One region of the Streptomyces sp. NPDC051105 genome, then DNA from elsewhere that is predicted to be linked to it. Evidence: riboswitches for the same ligand, from Rfam matches in the RefSeq annotation. Region 1 holds a riboswitch; the other holds the start of a gene.
What was found. Region 1 has a riboswitch for glycine ahead of gcvP (aminomethyl-transferring glycine dehydrogenase). Riboswitches for the same ligand answer to the same signal wherever they lie in the genome.
Positions count from the first base shown of each region.

Region 2: it holds a riboswitch for glycine, as region 1 does, so the genes downstream of both, gcvT (glycine cleavage system aminomethyltransferase GcvT) here and gcvP (aminomethyl-transferring glycine dehydrogenase) in region 1, are expected to answer to the same signal.

Region 1 is NZ_JBFBBR010000028.1:6,716-16,360, reverse strand. Features, by position in the region: gene modA (molybdate ABC transporter substrate-binding protein) at 1-44, shown strand, start outside; gene modB (molybdate ABC transporter permease subunit) at 41-889, shown strand; gene AB0N16_RS39895 (ABC transporter ATP-binding protein) at 886-2,118, shown strand; gene gcvP (aminomethyl-transferring glycine dehydrogenase) at 2,204-5,089, opposite strand; glycine riboswitch at 5,264-5,358, opposite strand; gene AB0N16_RS39885 (PRC-barrel domain-containing protein) at 5,473-5,853, shown strand; gene AB0N16_RS39880 (DNA polymerase IV) at 6,010-7,368, opposite strand; gene AB0N16_RS39875 (MerR family transcriptional regulator) at 7,467-8,111, opposite strand; gene AB0N16_RS39870 (bifunctional nuclease family protein) at 8,381-8,854, opposite strand; gene AB0N16_RS39865 (MerR family transcriptional regulator) at 8,946-9,645, opposite strand, start outside.
Region 2 is NZ_JBFBBR010000032.1:26,891-36,535, reverse strand. Features, by position in the region: gene glyA (serine hydroxymethyltransferase) at 1-675, opposite strand, end outside; gene gcvH (glycine cleavage system protein GcvH) at 714-1,091, opposite strand; gene gcvT (glycine cleavage system aminomethyltransferase GcvT) at 1,231-2,358, opposite strand; glycine riboswitch at 2,516-2,613, opposite strand; gene AB0N16_RS40735 (AAA family ATPase) at 2,776-3,495, shown strand; gene AB0N16_RS40730 (enhanced serine sensitivity protein SseB) at 3,599-4,390, shown strand; gene AB0N16_RS40725 (enhanced serine sensitivity protein SseB C-terminal domain-containing protein) at 4,570-5,367, shown strand; gene AB0N16_RS40720 (ABC transporter permease) at 5,939-6,943, shown strand; gene AB0N16_RS40715 (ABC transporter substrate-binding protein) at 7,014-8,813, shown strand; gene AB0N16_RS40710 (ABC transporter permease) at 8,925-9,645, shown strand, end outside.

The sequences.
Region 1 (9,645 bases):
AGGGCCGGCAGGTCCTGAACCAGGCCGGATTCCTCAAGCCGTGACGAAGATCGACGAGCCGGACGCCGGGACCGTCGCCGTCACGGGCGGCCCACGGCGCCGGCGCGTCCGGTCGACCGTGCCGCTACCGCTCCTCCTCCCCGGAGCGGTAGCCCTGGTCTTCCTCCTCCTGCCTCTGATCGCCCTGCTCCTGCGCGCCCCCTGGGGCAGCCTCCCGTCGCTGCTGACCAGCACGGAGGTGTGGCAGGCCCTCCAGCTCTCGCTGCTCAGCGCGACCGCGGCGACGGCCGTGAGCCTGGTGCTCGGCGTCCCGCTGGCGTGGCTGCTGGCCCGCACACAGTTCCCCGGCCGAGGCCTGGTACGAGCGCTGGTGACGCTCCCCCTGGTGCTCCCCCCGGTGGTCGGCGGTGTGGCCCTGCTCCTCGCCCTGGGCCGCAACGGGGTCGTCGGGCAGTGGCTGGACTCCTGGTTCGGGATCACGCTCCCGTTCACGACGACCGCCGTGGTGATCGCCGAGTCCTTCGTGGCCATGCCCTTCCTGGTGATCAGCGTCGAGGGCACGCTGCGCGCCGCCGACCCGCGCTACGAGGAGGCGGCGACGACCCTGGGCGCGTCCCGCTTCACGGCGTTCCGCAGGGTCACGCTCCCCCTCATCGCCCCGGGCATCGCGGCCGGCTCGGTCCTGGCCTGGGCCCGCGCGCTCGGCGAGTTCGGCGCGACGATCACGTTCGCCGGCAACTTCCCGGGCCGCACCCAGACCATGCCGCTCGCGGTCTACCTGGCCCTCCAGAACGACCCCGACGCGGCGATCGCCCTCAGCCTGGTACTGCTGACGGTGTCGATCGCGGTACTGGCGGCCCTCCGCGACCGCTGGATGACGGCCTCATGACCCACCACGATCCCGCGCCTCGATCCCACACATCACCCGCGGCCGCCGACGGCGCACAGCCCCCGCAGGGGCCGCCCGCACCTGACACTGATGCCCGCACGGGTGGTGCGGGTGGGAAAAGCAACCCGGCCGGAGGCCGGGCGGCCCCCACGCACCCGCACCCGCACCCGCACCCGCACCGCACGGACGGCCTCGACGCCCACCTCGTCGTCACCCGACCCGCCTTCCACCTCGACATCACCCTCACCGCCGCTCCCGGCGAGGTCGTCGCCCTCCTCGGCCCCAACGGCGCCGGCAAGACCACCGCCCTCCGGGCCCTGGCCGGCCTCACCCCCCTCACCGCCGGCCATCTCCGCCTGGACGGCACGGAGTTGGACCGCACGCCCCCCGAATCCCGCCCGGTGGGCGTCGTCTTCCAGGACTACCTCCTCTTCCCCCACCTCACGGCCCTCGACAACGTCGCCTTCGGCCCCCGCTGCCACGGCGCGACGAAGACCGAGGCCCGCGCGCAGGCGGCCGCCTGGCTGGACCGCATGGGCCTCACGGAGCAGACCGGCGCCAAACCCCGCCGCCTCTCCGGCGGCCAGGCCCAGCGCGTCGCACTGGCCCGCGCCCTGGCCACCCACCCCCGCCTGCTGCTTTTGGACGAGCCCCTCGCCGCCCTCGACGCCCGCACCCGCCTGGACGTACGTTCCCAACTCCGCCGCCATCTGGCCGAGTTCGAGGCCGTCGCCGTACTGGTCACCCACGACCCGCTGGACGCCATGGTGCTGGCCGACCGTCTGATCGTCATCGAGCAGGGCCGGATCGTCCAGCAGGGCACCCCCGCCGACATCGCCCGCCACCCGCGCACCGACTACATCGCCCACCTGGTCGGCCTGAACCTCTACCGCGGCCGGGCCGCGGCCGAGGGCCACCTGGTCAGGCTGGACACCGGCCCCGCCATCGCCACCACGGAGAACCTCGCCGGCGACGTGTTCGTCGCCTTCCCGCCGAGCGCCGTGACCCTCTTCCGGGACCGCCCCACCGGCACCAGCGCCCGCAACCTGTGGCGCTGCGAGGTCGCCGGCCTGGAGATCCACGGCGACCGGATCCGCGCCGACCTGACCGGAGAACTCCCCCTCGCCGCCGACCTCACCACGGTCGCCGCCGCCGAACTGGACCTGCACCCGGGCACCCCGGTCTGGGCGACGGTGAAGGCGACGGGGACCCACGCGTACCCGGCGTAAAGCCACACACCAGGGACCACACGCGAGGCCACACGCGAGAGACCCCGCCGAAGCGGGGCCTCTGCTGTCCTAGCCGTACCGCGGATCAGTCCTCGTACACGTCCAGCGGCGGGCACGAGCACACCAGGTTCCGGTCTCCGAAGGCCTGGTCGATCCGGCGCACCGGCGGCCAGTACTTGTCGGCGGCGGACACCCCGGCCGGGAAGACGGCCTCCGCACGCGAGTACGCGTGCTCCCACTCCCCGCCGAGCGTGGCGGCCGTGTGCGGCGCGCCCCGCAGCGGGTTGTCCTCGGCGGGCCACTCCCCCGCCCCGACCTTGTCGATCTCCGCCCGAATGGCGATCATCGCCTCGCAGAACCGGTCCAGCTCACCGAGGTCCTCGGACTCGGTCGGCTCGATCATCAGCGTGCCGGCCACCGGGAAGGACATCGTCGGCGCGTGGAACCCGTAGTCGATGAGCCGCTTGGCGACGTCGTCGACGCTCACTCCGGTCGCCTTGGTCAGCGGCCGCAGATCGATGATGCACTCGTGCGCGACCAGCCCGCCGGGGCCCGTGTAGAGCACGGGGTAGTGCGGCTCCAGCCGCTTGGCGATGTAGTTGGCGCTGAGCACGGCCACCTGCGTGGCGCGCTTCAGCCCCTCGCCGCCCATCAGCCGGACGTACGCCCACGAGATCGGCAGGATCCCGGCGGAGCCCCACGGCGCGGCCGAGATCGGCCCGACTCCGGTCGCCGGCCCGGCGGCCGGCTGGAGCGGATGGTTGGGCAGGTACGGCGCCAGGTGGGCCCGTACGGCCACCGGACCGACACCCGGACCGCCGCCGCCGTGCGGGATGCAGAAGGTCTTGTGCAGGTTCAGGTGCGAGACGTCGCCGCCGAAGTGCCCGGGCTTGGCGACCCCGACCAGGGCGTTGAGGTTGGCCCCGTCGACGTACACCTGGCCGCCGGCCTCGTGCACCTGACCGCAGATCTCCGCGACGTGCTCCTCGAACACGCCGTGCGTGGACGGGTAGGTGATCATCAGCACGGCGAGCTGGTCGCGATGCTGCTCGATCTTCGCCCGCAGGTCCTCGACGTCGACCTCGCCGTCCTCGGCGGTCTTCACGACGACGACCTTCATCCCGGCCATGACGGCGCTGGCGGCGTTGGTGCCGTGCGCGGAGGACGGGATCAGGCACACGGTGCGCTGCTCGTCGCCGTTGGCACGGTGGTAGGCGCGTACGGCGAGCAGCCCGGCCAGCTCGCCCTGCGACCCGGCGTTGGGCTGGAGCGACACCTTGTCGTAGCCCGTGACCTCGGCGAGCCGCTCCTCCAGCTCACGGATGAGCGTCAGATAGCCCTGCGCCTGCTCGGCGGGCGCGAAGGGGTGCAGCTGGCCGAACTCGGGCCAGGTGACCGGCTCCATCTCGGTGGTCGCGTTGAGCTTCATGGTGCAGGAGCCCAGCGGGATCATGCCCCGGTCCAGCGCGTAGTCCCGGTCGGCGAGCCGGCGCAGATAGCGCAGCATCGCGGTCTCGGAGCGGTGCTCGTGGAAGACGGGGTGGCCCAGGTAGCCGTCGCCGCGCAGCAGCCCCTCGGGCAGCGTGTCCGCGGCGACCGCGTCCAGCGCCTCGACGTCGCCCTCGACCCCGAACGCCGTCCACACGGCACCCAGCTGGGCCCGCGTGGTGGTCTCGTCGCAGGCCATCGAGACGTGGTCGGCGTCCACGAGCCGCAGGTTGACGCCGCTCTGCCGGGCGGTGGCGACGATCTCGGCGGCCTTGCCGGGCACGCGCGCGGTGAGGGTGTCGAAGTAGGCGCCGTGTACGAGCTCGACCCCGCCGGCCCTGAGCCCCGCGGCCAGGATCGTGGCGTAGCGGTGGGTCCGCTGAGCGATGGCCCGCAGCCCCTCGGGCCCGTGGTAGACGGCGTACATGCCGGCCATCACGGCGAGCAGCACCTGTGCGGTGCAGATGTTGCTGGTGGCCTTCTCACGGCGGATGTGCTGTTCCCGGGTCTGCAGCGCCAGCCGGTAGGCCTTGTGCCCGTCGGCGTCCACGGAGACACCCACGAGCCGGCCGGGCAGGCTGCGCGCGAACTTCTCCCGCACCGCCATGTAGCCCGCGTGCGGCCCGCCGAAGCCCATCGGCACCCCGAACCGCTGGGTCGTCCCGACGGCGATGTCGGCGCCCAGCTCGCCCGGCGAGGTCAGCAGGGTCAGCGCGAGCAGGTCGGCGGCGACGGTGACCAGCGCGCCCAGCTCGTGCGCCTGCTCCACGAGCGGCTTGATGTCGCGTACGGCACCGGAGGCGCCGGGGTACTGGACGAGCACGCCGTTGATCTCACGGGCGGCGAGGTCCGCCGGGATCCCGTCGCTCAGGTCCGCGACGACGACCTCGACCCCGGTCGGTTCGGTCCGCGTCCGGATCACGGCGACGGTCTGCGGGAGCGCGTCCGCGTCGACGACGAAGACGCCCTTCTTGTTCTTGCCCATGCGCAGCGACAGGGCCACGGCCTCCGCGGCGGCCGTGGCCTCGTCCAGCAGCGAGGCGCCGGAGGTGGGCAGTCCGGTGAGGTCGGCGACCATGGTCTGGAAGTTCAGCAGGGCTTCCAGCCGCCCCTGGGAGATCTCCGGCTGGTACGGCGTGTAGGCCGTGTACCAGGCGGGGTTCTCCATCACGTTGCGCAGGATGACGGGCGGCGTGAAGGTGCCGTAGTAGCCCAGCCCGATCATCGAGTCGAGCACCTGGTTCCGGTCGGCCAGCGACCGGAGCTCGGCCAGTACCTCGGCCTCGGTGCGCGCGCCCGGCAGTTCCAGGGTGTCGGCGTTCTTGATGACGTCCGGCACGGCGGCGGAGGTCAGCTCGTCTAGCGAGCCGTACCCGACCTGGGCGAGCATCTTGGCCCGGGCCTCGTGGTCGGGCCCGATATGGCGCTGCTCGAAGGGGATTCCCTGTTCGAGCTCGGAGAGCGGAACACGCTGGGCGGTCATTGCGGAGGCCTCCTGGTCTGACGCGACCTTCGAGGGGTACCCCGGCACGGGCACCCCGACGGCCTCCCCCTCTGTCATCTCAACCTGAGAGCTTCGCCGGACGCCCAGGGGATCCGGCTTGCACCGTCGGTGAGGGCGGATGTCGTCGACGCCCGCCCTGCTTTCCAGAGTGACCTCGTCCGTGCGGTACGTGAGCCTGAGAGATTCCGGGGAGGATTTGCTCCTTCGGCGCCTCCGGTCTGTCCGGAGGACTCTCCCGCACGGGGTCAGCAGCCGCTTGCCAGCCTACCAGCGAGGGCAACGCACGGGCCTTCGAGTGGCCGCCTCCCTCAATGTGCTCTTTTGTAGTGCTTACGGATGAGTTGCGACCAAGTGGAGGGCCCGTGCAGACGGACATCGATCCGCGCAACCTGATCGGCCGCAAGGCGTTCGACCGCAACGGCACGAAGATCGGCACGATCGACGAGGTCTACCTCGACGACGCGACCGGCGTGCCGGAGTGGGCGGCCATACGCACCGGCCTGTTCTCCCGGGACGCCTTCGTGCCCCTGGAGCCCAGCGAACTGGTCGAGGGCACCCTCCAGGTCCCCTTCGACCGCGCCCTGATCAAAGACGCTCCCGACTTCGGCGTGGGCCGCCATCTGTCCCCGGAGCAGGAACTCCAGCTCTACCACCACTACGGCCTGGACACGACCGCCCCACCCCCCGACCATCCGGACCACGACTTCGGCAAACTGGCGGGAACGGAGGACGCGGATGCCTGACGGCCGACGGTGCGCGCTTTCTCCGGCCGCGGGCAGTCGTGCCTTCCCCAGTGCCTTGAGAGCCTGGGAGGTGCCCCCGGGGCGGCACGGGTGGGCGCGGGCGGCACCCCGCAAGCGCCGTTAGGCGACCCCACCTCCGCCCAGCCCCACGCCGGGTCAAGCACCCACCCCGTCCACCGGAATCGTCGGCACCAGCGGCAGCGGCTCCACCGGCTCCAGCTCAGGGTCATCGACCCGGAACGTCCGCACCCGCCCCGGCTCGACGGCCCACGGCGTCTCGAACCGCACCGTCACCCGCCCCAGACCACTCCCCTGCACCCATCCGTGCCCGTACTCGGCATGCCGGACGTCATGCCCCGCGGGCCATCTCCGCTCCACGACCGCCTCCTGCACGGCGACCGGCTCGGCAGCCTCCTCCTCCGCGAGGATCTCCGCCGCCTCCCCCGCCGCCTGCGCGAACAGATCCTCCTGGGTGTAGTCGGCCAGCCCCGACACCCCCACGCCCAGCAACCGCACGCCCCCCGTCGTGTCCACCGAGTCCAGCAACCGCGCGGCCGCCTCCCGCACCACCGCCGGATCGTCGGTCGGCCCTCTGAGCGTCTCCGACCGGGTGAGCGTCGAGAAGTCGTACCGCCGGACCTTCAGCACGATCGTCCGCCCCGACAGCCCGGCCCCCCGAAGCCTGCGCACACACCGGTCGGCCAGCCGCTGCACCTCCATCCCCACCCGCATCCGGTCATGGATGTCCACGTCGTACGTGTCCTCGACGGAGACCGACTTGGCCTCCCGCTCGGCGACCACGGGCCGTTCGTCGTGCGCCAGCGCCATCGCGTACAGCGCGTGCCCGTGGGCCTTGCCGAGCAGCCGTACCAGCTCGTCCTCGCCCGCCTCGGCGATCTCGTCGACCGTGGTGATCCCGGCCCGCCGCAGATGGTCCCCGGTCGCCGGCCCCACGCCCGGCAGGGTCCGCACCGTCATCGGCCCGAGCATCGCGCGCTCCGTACCCGGTTCGATCAGCACCAGCCCGTCCGGCTTGGCCTGCTCGGAGGCGATCTTCGCGAGCATCTTGGAGGCGGCGAGCCCGACCGAACCGGCGAGCCCCGTGGCGGCCCGTATGTCCGCGCGCAGCTTCTCCCCCACCAGCCGAGCCGAGCCCGCGTCCCAGGCCACCTCACCCGCCTCCAGGTCCACGAACGCCTCGTCCAGGCTCAGCGGCTCCACCAGGGGCGACAGCTCGTGCAGCAGCGCCATCACCTGCTCGCTGATCGACCGGTACAGCCCGAAGCGCGGTACGAGATACGCGGCATTCGGCGCCAGCCTGCGCGCCTGTGCCATCGGCATCGCGGAGTGCACCCCGAACACCCGGGCCTCGTAGGACGCCGTGGCCACCACACCGCGCGGCCCGAGCCCGCCCACGACCACGGCCTTCCCACGCAGACTCGGCTTGGATGCCTGCTCCACCGAGGCGTAGAAGGCATCCATGTCGAGATGCAGGATCGTGGGCGCGTTTCTCACATCTCCGATGCTGCACCACGCCACTGACAATGCCACGGCACGCAACCGTGCCGGGGCATCACCAAGGGCTCAGGAGTTTCAGGGGGTCGGGCCGGGACCTAGACCGCCCGGTTGCGGCGCCGGGCCAGCTCGTCGGCGGGGTTGGGCCCGATCAGGGTCTCGCCGGTGTCGACCCGCTCACCGTGCAGCTGGGAGAGCGCGCTTTCCACGTCCCGCCAGACCACGCCGACCGCGATCCCGAAGATGCCCTGGCCGCCCTGGAGCAGGGCGTGCACCTCGTCTGGCGAGGTGCACTCGTACACCGTGGCGCCGTCGCTCATGAGGGTCATGCGCTCCAGATCGCGGAAACCGCGCTCCCTGAGGTGCTGGACGGCGGTGCGGATGTTCTGGAGGGACACCCCGGTGTCCAGGAACCGCTTGACGATCTTCAGGACGACGACATCCCGGAAGCTGTACAGGCGCTGGGTGCCCGACCCGTAGGCGGGCCGCACACTGGGCTCGACCAGGCCGGTGCGGGCCCAGTAGTCGAGTTGCCGGTAGGTGATGCCGGCCGCCGCACAGGCCGTGGGCCCCCGGTAGCCGATCTCCTCGGTCGTCATGGACGCCGCCCCTCCGCCGCTCGGCACTGCCGTCGGCCGCTGCGGAGCGTGACCGGCAGTGCTGCCGTGAGGCCGATACGGACCACTCTCCCCGAGACCGCGTCCCGGGGCACCCCCAGCCGTACCGTCGCCGCTGCTTCTCACGCCGACCTCCGTCCTTGACCTGCCCTCTCGACGGTAGGCAGTCACCAGGGGTGCGTCAACGATCGCCACACTCGGCACGCCGAGTGATAATCACCCTAGGAGTGGTTTCCCGTGCCCCACCGCGGGGAAAGGCTAGCCGAATGCTCTGGCGGGAAGGCGTAGGACGCTCTCAATGGCCGCTGGCAATTGCCCATGAATTCGAGCCCGACCAGCCGTGAACCGGCCCGTCACCGGCCTCTGATGGGTGGGTGACGGACCGCTCGGGTCCCTCACTGGCTGCTGGTGCCGAAGTCCTCGGGCGAGATCTGGTCGAGGAACTCGCGGAACTTCTCCACCTCGTCCTCCTGCTCGTCCGGGATCGCGATGCCGGCGTCGTCCAGCACCGTGTCGCTCCCGTAGATCGGCGTTCCGGTGCGCAGCGCCAGCGCTATGGCGTCGGACGGACGGGCGCTCACCTCGACACCGCTGGCGAAGACCAGCTCCGCGTAGAAGACACCCTCACGCAGGTCCGTGATGCGTACTTCGGTGAGCTCCTGACCGACAGCCTCCAGCACGTCCTTGAACAGGTCGTGGGTCAGCGGTCGCGCAGGGGCCATGCCCTGCTGGGCGAACGCGATCGCCGTCGCCTCCCCCGGCCCGATCCAGATGGGGAGGTAACGGTCGCCTCCCACTTCGCGCAGGAGCACGATCGGTTGGTTGGAGGGCATTTCCACCCGGACACCTACGACATCGAGCTCGTTCACACAGCAACCCTAGGCCGTGCCCGGGACGTTTGGGTAGTCGGGCCCGGAACGCGCGCCCGATCCGGCCTCCGCCCGGGTCCTGTCACGATGGTCACGGCAGCCGCACCCCGAGCGCGGTCTGCACCAGTGCGGCGTGCAACCTCACCGTGAGCGCCGCCAGCTCCTTCGTACGGGCCTCGGCATGGGCCCTGGTCTGCGGATTGCGGTGCCGCTTGAGCGGGGCCACCACCTGGTCCACCAGACCCGCCTCACGGTCGGCGGCGGCCTTCATGACCCGCAGATGGCGCGGCTCGATCCCGAACCGGCCCAGCTCGGTCACGAGCGCGGCCACGGTGACCGCCTCGGCGTCGTACACGCCGTCCTCCAGGGGAGCGAGCAGCCCGTACGACTCCCACTCCGCCAGGGAGTTCTCGTCGATCTCGGCGGCCGCGAGCAGCTCGTCCCGGCCGATCCGCGCCACCGTGGGCACCTCGGCGACCATCGGCACCGCCTCGCCGTCCCGCTGCCGTCCCAGCACGGGCAGCTGGACGGCCTCACCGCGCTCCATGGCGTCCAGGTACTCCCGGATGACCTTCAGCGGCAGGTAGTGGTCCCGTTGCATCCTCAGAACGTGTCCGAGCCGCTCCACATCCCCGGCACTGAACTTGCGGTACCCGGACGGGGTCCGGCGCGGCTCGATCAGCCCCTCCGACTCCAGGAAGCGGATCTTGGAGATGGTGACTTCGGGGAACTCGTCGCGCAGCACGTTCAGCACCGTGCCGATGCTCATCAGCCCGGTTTCCGTGGCGGCG
Region 2 (9,645 bases), on a different contig from region 1:
GGAGGTGACCACATCGGCGTACGGCACCGGGTTCTCGTGCAGCCCGGCGGCCACCAGGCCGGCGAAGTGGGCCATGTCGACCCACAGGTACGCCTCGACCTCGTCGGCGATCCGCCGGAACTCGGCGAAGTCCAGCTGCCGCGGGTACGCCGACCAGCCGGCGATGATCACCTTCGGCCGGTGCTCCTTGGCGAGCCGCTCCACCTCGGCCATGTCGACCAGGCCGGAGTCGTCGACGTGGTACGCCACGACGTCGAACTGCTTGCCGGAGAAGTTCAGGCGCATGCCGTGGGTCAGGTGGCCGCCGTGGGCGAGGTCGAGGCCCAGGATGGTGTCGCCGGGCTGGGCCAGCGCGAACAGAGCCGCCTGGTTGGCGGAGGCACCGGAGTGCGGCTGCACGTTGGCGTACTCGGCGCCGAACAGCTCCTTCACCCGGTCGATGGCGATCTGCTCGGTGACGTCGACGTGCTCGCAGCCGCCGTAGTAGCGGCGGCCCGGGTAGCCCTCGGCGTACTTGTTGGTGAGTACCGAGCCCTGCGCCTCCATGACCGCGACCGGAGCGAAGTTCTCCGAGGCGATCATCTCCAGGGTGGACTGCTGGCGCGCCAGCTCGGCGTCGACCGCGGCCGCGACCTCCGGGTCGAGCTCGTGCAGGGACGTGTTCAGAACGGACATCTGGTTCTACGACTCCTCAGCCGGTGTCTTGGCGGCCCTCAGCCGGCGGTGAAGGCGGTGTACTCGTCGGCGGAGAGCAGGTCGGCCGGCTCGTCCGCGACACGCACCTTGAACAGCCAGCCACCCTCGAAGGGGGCCGAGTTCACCAGGGACGGGTCGTCCACGACGTCCTCGTTGATCTCGGTGATCTCACCGGTGACCGGCGAGTACAGGTCGGAGACCGACTTGGTCGACTCCAGCTCGCCGCAGGAATCGCCCGCGGTCACGGTGTCGCCGACGGCCGGGAGCTGGACGAAGACGACGTCACCGAGCGCGTTGGCCGCGTGCTCCGTGATGCCGACCGTCGCCACGCCGTCCGCGGTGGCCGACAGCCACTCGTGCTCCTTGCTGTAACGCAGCTGCTGGGGGTTGCTCATGGCCTGAATTCTCCTGTACGCGGGGGAGTGCTGGTGAAAGGGGACTGCTGGAAACACGCGTGAGCAGCGGAAATGTGCGCAGGGTCACGCGCTGCCGCGCTCAGTGTCTCCCCGTGGATCTGTTTCTGGCGCCGCGGGTCTACTTCTGGCGCTTGTAGAACGGCAGCGCCACGACCTCGTACGGTTCGTGGCTGCCCCGGATGTCCACGCCCACGCCCGCCGTGCCCGGCGCCGAGTGCGCCGCGTCGACGTAGGCCATGGCGATCGGCCGGCCCAGCGTCGGGGAGGGGGCGCCGGAGGTGACCTCGCCGATCACCTCGCCGTCGGCCACCACCGGGTACCCGGCGCGCGGCACCCGGCGGCCCTCGGCGACCAGGCCGACCAGCACCCGCGGCGGCTCGGCCGCGGCACGGTCGGCGGCCTCCTGAAGCGCCTCGCGGCCCACGAAGTCGCCGTCCTTGTCGAACTTGACCACGCGGCCGAGCCCGGCGTCGAAGGGGGTCAGCGAGGTGGTCAGCTCATGCCCGTAGAGCGGCATGCCCGCCTCCAGGCGCAGGGTGTCCCGGCAGGACAGCCCGCAGGGCACCAGGCCCACCGGGGAGCCCGCCTCGGTCAGCGCCTGCCACAGCTCCACCGCGTGCTCGGGCTTCACGAACAGCTCGAAGCCGTCCTCGCCGGTGTAGCCGGTGCGCGCGATCAGCGCGGGGACCCCGGCGACGGTGCCGGGCAGCCCGGCGTAGTACTTCAGGCCGTCCAGGTCGGCGTCGGTCAGCGACTTCAGGATCCCCGGCGACTCCGGCCCCTGGACGGCGATCAGCGCGTACGCGTCCCGGTCGTCCCGCACCTCGGCGTCGAACCCGGCGGCACGCTCCGTCAGCGCGTCGAGGACCACCTGGGCGTTGGAGGCGTTGGCCACCACCAGGTACTCGGTCTCGGCCAGCCGGTAGACGATCAGGTCGTCGAGGATGCCGCCGTCGGCCCGGCAGATCATGGTGTAGCGGGCGCGCCCGACGCCGACGGAGGCGATGTTGCCGACCAGGGCGTGGTTCAGCAGGGCGGCGGCCTGGGGGCCGGTCACGGCGATCTCGCCCATGTGGGAGAGGTCGAAGAGCCCGGCCCTGGTCCGTACGGCGACGTGCTCGTCGCGCTCGGATCCGTAGCGCAGGGGCATGTCCCAGCCGGCGAAGTCGGTCATGGTGGCGCCGAGCGAGCGATGCAGGGCATCGAGCGCGGTACGGCGGAGTGCGGCGGAATCGGAACTGCTCATCGGTCGGTCGTCTCCCAAAGATCCCAGGGCATGACAGGCGAGGTCTGTCCTCCCCATCTGTCATCGGAACCTGAGAGGTTCGCCCTGACCACACCGATGGTCACGGCTTGCACCTTGGGTGGGGCCACCGACACGGCGGCCCGCTTTTCAGATGTGCCTCGCCCGCGCGGTAACGGGGCCTGAGAGATTCAAGGGAGGGACTTGCTCCTTCGGCGCCCCAGCGAAGGCTGCTGGGGACTCTCCCGCGCGGATTCAAACGGCCGGTATGCAGTTGGCGGGCACATCATCGCATGCCGGGCGGAGCTTTGTAACAGGCCTGTGGCCGGAAGCGGACGGAACCGCGAGACACCGTGCATTACCTTCTCTTTACGTTAAGTGGGGAGAACCTTTCCTGAACCCCCAGGGAGGACGATCACGGTGACAAGGACCACGTCATACGCGACGACGGGCATCGCCCTGCCCGGGCAGCCGACGGCCCCGGCCCGCGAGCGGGGCGCGAAGCTCCCCCACGCTCGGCTGCGCTCGCGCGGGGGGACCCCCATGGCGCCGGTCGTCCGCGATCTGCGCGACCGCGCCGGCCGCGGCCCGCACGGCCTGCTCTTCGGCCCCCGTGACCTGGTCGTGGTCACCGGGCTGCCCGGCAGCGGCAAGTCCACCCTGATGCACCGCACCGTCGAGGGAAGACGGATCGACTCGCAGGACACCCGTGACCGCTGGGACGCCCGACTGGCCCGCTTCCTGCCGTACGCCCTCTACCGCCCGCTGGTCCGCCTCGCGCACTACGCCGGACTGCGCCGCGCGCTGCGCACCGGCGAGGGCGTGGTGGTGCACGACTGCGGTACCCAGGCCTGGGTGCGCGACTGGCTGGCCCGCGAGGCCCGCCGCCGCGGCGGCACCCTGCACCTGCTGCTCCTGGACGTCACGCCGGGCACGGCACTGGACGGGCAGCGCGAGCGCGGCCGGGGCGTCTCCCGGTACGCGTTCCTGCGTCACCGGCACGCCGCCGGCCGCCTGGTGCGCGCGGTGGAGCAGGGCGGGCTGCCCGAGGGGGTGGGCTCGGCGGTGCTCCTGGACCGGGACGCGGCGGACGCGCTGTGCCGGATCGCCTTCCGGGAGGCGGCGAAGCCCGCCGGGTGAGGCATTCCGGAAAGTGGAGCGGCTCACGGGGTGAGGCATTGTCACAGCCACCCGCTAGCCTTTTCAGCCTCAGCAGCAGTGGTTTCCAGCAGGCGGTAGGCAGATGGACTTCCCGGCGGACATTCCCGCGGACTTCCCGGCACAGGCGCACCCCCACCCGCACGGCGGTTGGCCCGGTAACGAGCTGGAGGAGGTGTTGTCGGCCTCCCTCGGCGTCCCCGCGGCGGCGGGCCGGCTCATCGAGGTACTGGCCCGCAGTTACCTGTGGATCCCGCTACCGGAGGGCGGCGGCCCGCACAGCGGCCCGCTGGACCTGCCCACCACGGAGATCCAGGGCGGGGTGTACGTCCCGGTGTTCAGCTCCGAGGAGCAGTTCCGCCAGGTGGTCGGCTCCCATCTGTCGTACACGATCGCCCCCGCCGTCGAGTTCGCCCGCGGTCTGCCCCCGCAGGTCGGCATCGCCGTGAACCCCGGCGGAGTGGTGGGCGTCCCGCTGCCGCCGGAGGCGGTCGCCGAGCTGTGCCGGTCCGGCCGCAGCGAACTGGACGGCCCCGCCTCGGGCGGCCGGGTCCGGCTCTTCGAACCGGACTGGCAGGACGACCCGATGGACTTCCTGGCCGCGGCCTCCGCCGAGTTCGCGGGGATCCGTGTGGTCGCCACCGCCCGCCGCTGCCTGGCCGCGGTCGAGACGGCGGACCCCGTGATGTTCGTCGGCGTCGAACTGACCCACTGGGACGGGGACATCAGGGCGCTGCCCCTGGAGGCGCTGGGCAAGGCTCTCGGCCGGGTCCCCGTGAAGTGGCCGGTGAACCTGGTCCTGCTCGATGTGGCGGACGACCCCGTGGGCCACTGGATGCGGGAGAACGTTCGCCCCTTCTATCAGTACGGCCACTGAAGGCGCCCCGCCGGGGCGCGGGGCTGTGCCGGTCCGCGGCTCCGCCGCGCGGGCGCGAGGAACGCGACGAACCCGCGCCCGCCGACGGACCATCGGCGCCAACCCCCTCGGCGCTTAAGCTGTCTCCGAACGCGGGGCGACCTCCAACGCGGGGCAATTCAATGAAGGGGCGGTAACACGTGAGCGCCAGCGGCACCGCGGCGACCGGACAGGTCGAGCACATGCTGCGCCAGGTAACCCCCGGGCGCTACGACGCCTACGAGGCACTCCTCCGCGCCCTGGCCACGCCCTCCTCCGGCCAGATCTGGATGCTGCTCTGGCACGGCCAGGGCGGTTCCCCCGACGCCCAGTACGGGAACATGGAGGTCGACGGCCACGGCTACGCCCCCTGCGTGACCTCGGCCCAGGAACTGTCGGCGAGCGGCTGGAACCGCTCGTACGAGGTGGTCGACGGCCTCGACGTGGCCCGCACGCTCTATCCCGACCACTTCGGCCTGTGGCTCAACCCGCACGCCCCGGGCGGTGGCGTCGGCATCCCCTGGCTGGATCTGCGCCGGATCGCGACCGGCCTGGACCGCCAGCCCGCGGGGCCGCTACGGCTCGTGGAACCGGCCATCGAGATCCCGCAGTTCTACGCGCTGCTGTCGCAGAACGCCCACCGTACCCCCGCGATCCGCTCCCTGCGGCGCGCCTGGGTGCAGCCGGCGCTCGGCGCGCCGTATCTGGCGATCGGGCTCGACGTGTACGACACGTCGCCGCCGGCCGTGGACTCGGTACGGGCGATGATGCAGCAGTCCGTCGGGGCGGTGCCGGACGGACTGCCCGTCTCGACGGTCGCCATGACCGACGAGTACGACCCGGTGGTGATGTGGATGCGGGCGACGGCACGGCCGTTCTACGACCGTGAGGCGCATGCGGCCCTGCCACCGGCGCCGGTGGCCGGATACGGGTATCCGCCGGCGCCCGGCGCGTACTGACGTGGAGTGGAAGAACTTCGCGGTGACGAACGGGGAAGACGCCGTAGTGGGCCTTGTCGAGGCGGAGCTCCTGGAATTCCACCCTGGGCGTCACCTGGCCTTAACGCGTTCCGGGCACACTGAGGCCGTGCTCCACCGAAATTCCCTCGGCGTTCGCCTGGTACACGGCGTGATCGAGTGGCGCGGCCGGCCCCGTGGCGCGATCGTCGCCGACCGGGATTTCTGGATCGGCTTTTCTGTGTTCCAGGCCACATGGCGCTCGGCGGGACCCGGAGTGAGGGCGTGTCACCGAGGGAGTCTCCGCGTGTAGACAAGGGTTTTTAGTCCGATTATGTGACGCTTTGCCAGGCTTGCCCTTGTCCGGCATGTGTTACCCGTCGTTCGGATAACGAAACGCCTTGCTCGCATCACGGTTACGCATCCATTCACCGCCAACTCTGGCAACTGGTCGCCACAGCGTTGAAGACTCGCGCTCCAAGGGGTGTTCACCCCTGCCCAGGAGAGAGTGATCATGCCGCTACCAGCGGCAAGTGCAAGCCGGCTACCGCCGGTTGAGAGGGGTCCCTGCCAGATGACGGCACCATTGCACGAGCCGACCGCGGAAGCGGCCCCGGGTGCGGCCGAAGAGGCGGCTGCCGCCGCCGGTGAGAAGGTCGTGCAGGGGCGCTCCCTGGGCCGGATCGCCTGGGAGCGCCTGAAGCGGGACAAGCTCGCCCTCACGGGCGGCATCGTCGTCCTCGTCCTCGTCGTGGTCGCCTTGCTCGCGCCAGTGATCACCCACCTGCTCGGTCAGGACCCGGACGCCTACAACGAGAGCCTGATCGACCCGCTGTTCGGCACCCCCAAGGGGTCCCTGGGCGGCATCAGCGGCGACCACCTGCTGGGCGTCGAGCCGGTCAACGGCCGCGACATCCTCGCCCGCATCCTCTACGGCGCCCGCGTCTCGCTGCTGGTCGGCTTCCTGTCCGCCCTCGTCGCGGTCGTCCTGGGCACCGTGCTGGGCATCCTGGCGGGCTTCTTCGGCGGCTGGGTGGACTCGCTCATCAGCCGCGTGATGGACGGCCTGCTGGCCTTCCCGCAGCTCCTGTTCACGATCGCCCTGGTCTCCGTCATGCCGAACAACATGCTGGGCCTGTCCGGGTCCAACGTGCGCGTCTTCGTGATGATCCTGGTCATCGGCTTCTTCGGCTGGCCCTACATCGGACGCGTGGTGCGCGGCCAGACGCTCTCGATGCGTGAGCGCGAGTACGTCGAGGCCGCCCGATCGCTGGGTGCCGGGCGGTTCTACATCCTGTTCAAGGAACTGCTGCCCAACCTGGTCGCGCCGATCATCGTGTACACGACGATGATGATCCCCACCAACATCCTCACCGAGGCGGCTCTCAGCTTCCTGGGCGTGGGCGTCAAGCCGCCCACGTCGTCCTGGGGGCAGATGCTGTCGAGCGCCATCGACTACTACGAGTCGGACCCCATGTACATGGTGGTCCCGGGTGTGGCGATCTTCATCACCGTCCTCGCCTTCAACCTTTTCGGCGACGGCGTGCGCGACGCGCTGGACCCGAAGGCGTCCCGCTGAACAAGCCGTACCCAAAGCGTCCCGTGGCAGCAACACGGGGTCTCTCATCTAATCCGGAGGATCCGAGATCGTGACTACCCAACGCACCTCAGGGCGGCGTAAGCAGGCATTTGCCGCCGCTGCTGCGGTCGCCGCACTGCTGACCACGGCGGCGTGCGGCGGCAGCAGCGACGACAACGGCGGCGGTTCGAAGAACGGCGCTGCCGGCTTCGACGCCGCCAACAACAAGGTCGCCCAGGCCTCCCTGGTCAAGAAGGGCGGCACGCTGCGCTTCGGCGGTGCCCAGGACGCCGACTCGTGGGACACCACGCGTGGCTACTACGGCTTCATGTGGGACTTCGCGCGCTACTACAGCCGCCAGCTGGTCACGGGCAAGGCGGAGCCGGGCAAGGCCGGCGCCGAGCTCACCCCGGACCTCGCCACCGGTCTCGCCAAGGTCACGGACGGCGGCAAGACCTACACGTACACCCTGCGTGACGGCATCACGTGGGAGGACGGCAAGCCGATCACGTCCAAGGACGTGAAGTACGGCATCGAGCGGGTGTGGGCGCAGGACGTGCTGTCCGGCGGTCCGACGTACCTGAAGGACTTCCTGGACCCCAAGGGCGAGTACAAGGGTCCCTACAAGGACACGTCCAAGGACAAGCTGGGCCTGAAGGCGATCACCACGCCGGACGACAAGACGATCGTCTTCCACCTCCCCAAGGCCAACTCGGACTTCCAGGAGGTGCTGGGTCTGGTCTCGGCCTCCCCGGTCCGCCAGGACATGGACACCAAGTCCAAGTACGGCCTGAAGCCGTTCTCCTCCGGCCCTTACAAGTTCGAGTCCTACAGCCCCGGCAAGAGCCTGACGCTGGTGCGCAACACGAACTGGAAGCAGTCCTCGGACCCGGTCCGCAAGGCGTACCCGGACAAGATCACCGTCCAGTTCTTCTCGGACGCCAACCAGCTGGACCAGCGCCTGCTCAACGGTGACCTGGACCTGGACATCAACCAGACCGGCATGTCCCCGCAGGGCCGCACCACCGCCCTGAAGGAGCACAAGGCCAACCTGGACAACCCGGTCTCGGGTTACATCCGCTACGCGACCTTCCCGCAGAGCGTGAAGCCGTTCGACAACGTCGAGTGCCGCAAGGCCGTGATCCTCGGCGCGGACCACGTCTCGCTGCAGACCGCGCGCGGTGGCCCGATCGCCGGTGGTGACATCGGTACCAACATGCTCCCGCCGTCCGTCCCGGGCGCCGAGGGCCAGAAGTACGACCCGTACAAGATCGCCGGCGCGAACAAGAACGGCAACGTCGCCGAGGCCAAGGCGGCCCTGAAGGCGTGCGGCAAGCCGAACGGCTTCTCGACCACCATCGCGGTGCGCAACAACAAGCCGGTCGAGGTCGCCACGGCCCAGTCGCTCCAGGCGTCTCTGAAGAAGATCGGCATCAACGCCCAGATCGACCAGTTCGACGGCTCGCAGACCACCGGCATCATCGGTAGCCCCGCCAACGTGAAGAAGAAGGGCTACGGCATCATCATCATGGGCTGGGGCCCGGACTTCCCGACCGTCCAGGGCTTCGGTCTGCCGCTGTGGGACAGCAAGTACATCGCGCAGAGCGGTAACAACAACTTCGCCCTGATCAACGACAAGACCATCGACGGTCTGTTCAACCAGTACGTCACCACGCTGGACGACGCGGGCAAGACCAAGCTCTCGACCGAGATCAACCACAAGATCATGGAGGGCGCGTACTACCTGCCCTTCACCTTCGAGAAGTTCATCAACTGGCGCAGCGACAACCTCGCGAACGTCTACACGACGGACAACTACAGCGGTACGTACGACTTCGTCAACCTCGGTCTGAAGAACCCGAAGAAGTAAACCGGCACACCCGCCGTACAGGCACGAAAGGCAGGTGAAGGCCGGCGCGGCGTGGTCGCGGGCCATCGGACAATCTCCGGTGGCCCGCGGCCCCGCGGCGGGCCGTAAGCTGTGCTCGCTTACCTCATCAGGCGGCTGTTCGCCGCCGCAGTGATGCTCGTGGTCATCGTCATGGTGGTCTTCGGCATCTTCTTCCTCGTCCCCAAGTGGGCGGGCGTCGACATCGCCACGAGCTTCGTGGGCAAGCAGGCCGACCCGGCAGCCGTCGAGGCCGTACGGCAGAAGCTGGGCCTGAGCGACCCGATCTACGCCCAGGTCTGGCACTTCTTCAAGGGCATCTTCGTCGGACGCACCTACTCCGGCGGTGGCGATGTCACCCACTGCGCCGCGCCCTGCTTCGGCTACTCCTTCCGTAGCGAGCAGGCCGTCTGGCCGGTGCTCACCGACCGCTTCCCGGTGACCCTGGGACTCGCGCTCGGTGCCGCCGTGCTGTGGCTGGTCTTCGGTGTCGCGGCCGGTGTGCTCTCCGCGCTCAAGCGGGGCACCATCTGGGACCGCGGTGCGATGGTCGTCGCGCTGGCGGGTGTCTCCCTCCCCATCTACTTCACCGGTCTGCTCAGCCTGGCGATCTTCGCCTTCGGGCTGAAATGGATCGACGCGCAGTACGTGCCACTCGACCAGAGCGTCAGCGGCTGGTTCGGCGGCATGATCCTGCCCTGGATCACCCTCGCCTTCCTGTACGCGGCGATGTACGCCCGGATCACCCGCGCCACCATGCTGGAGATCCTCGGCGAGGACTACATCCGCACGGCACGCGCGAAGGGCCTCAAGG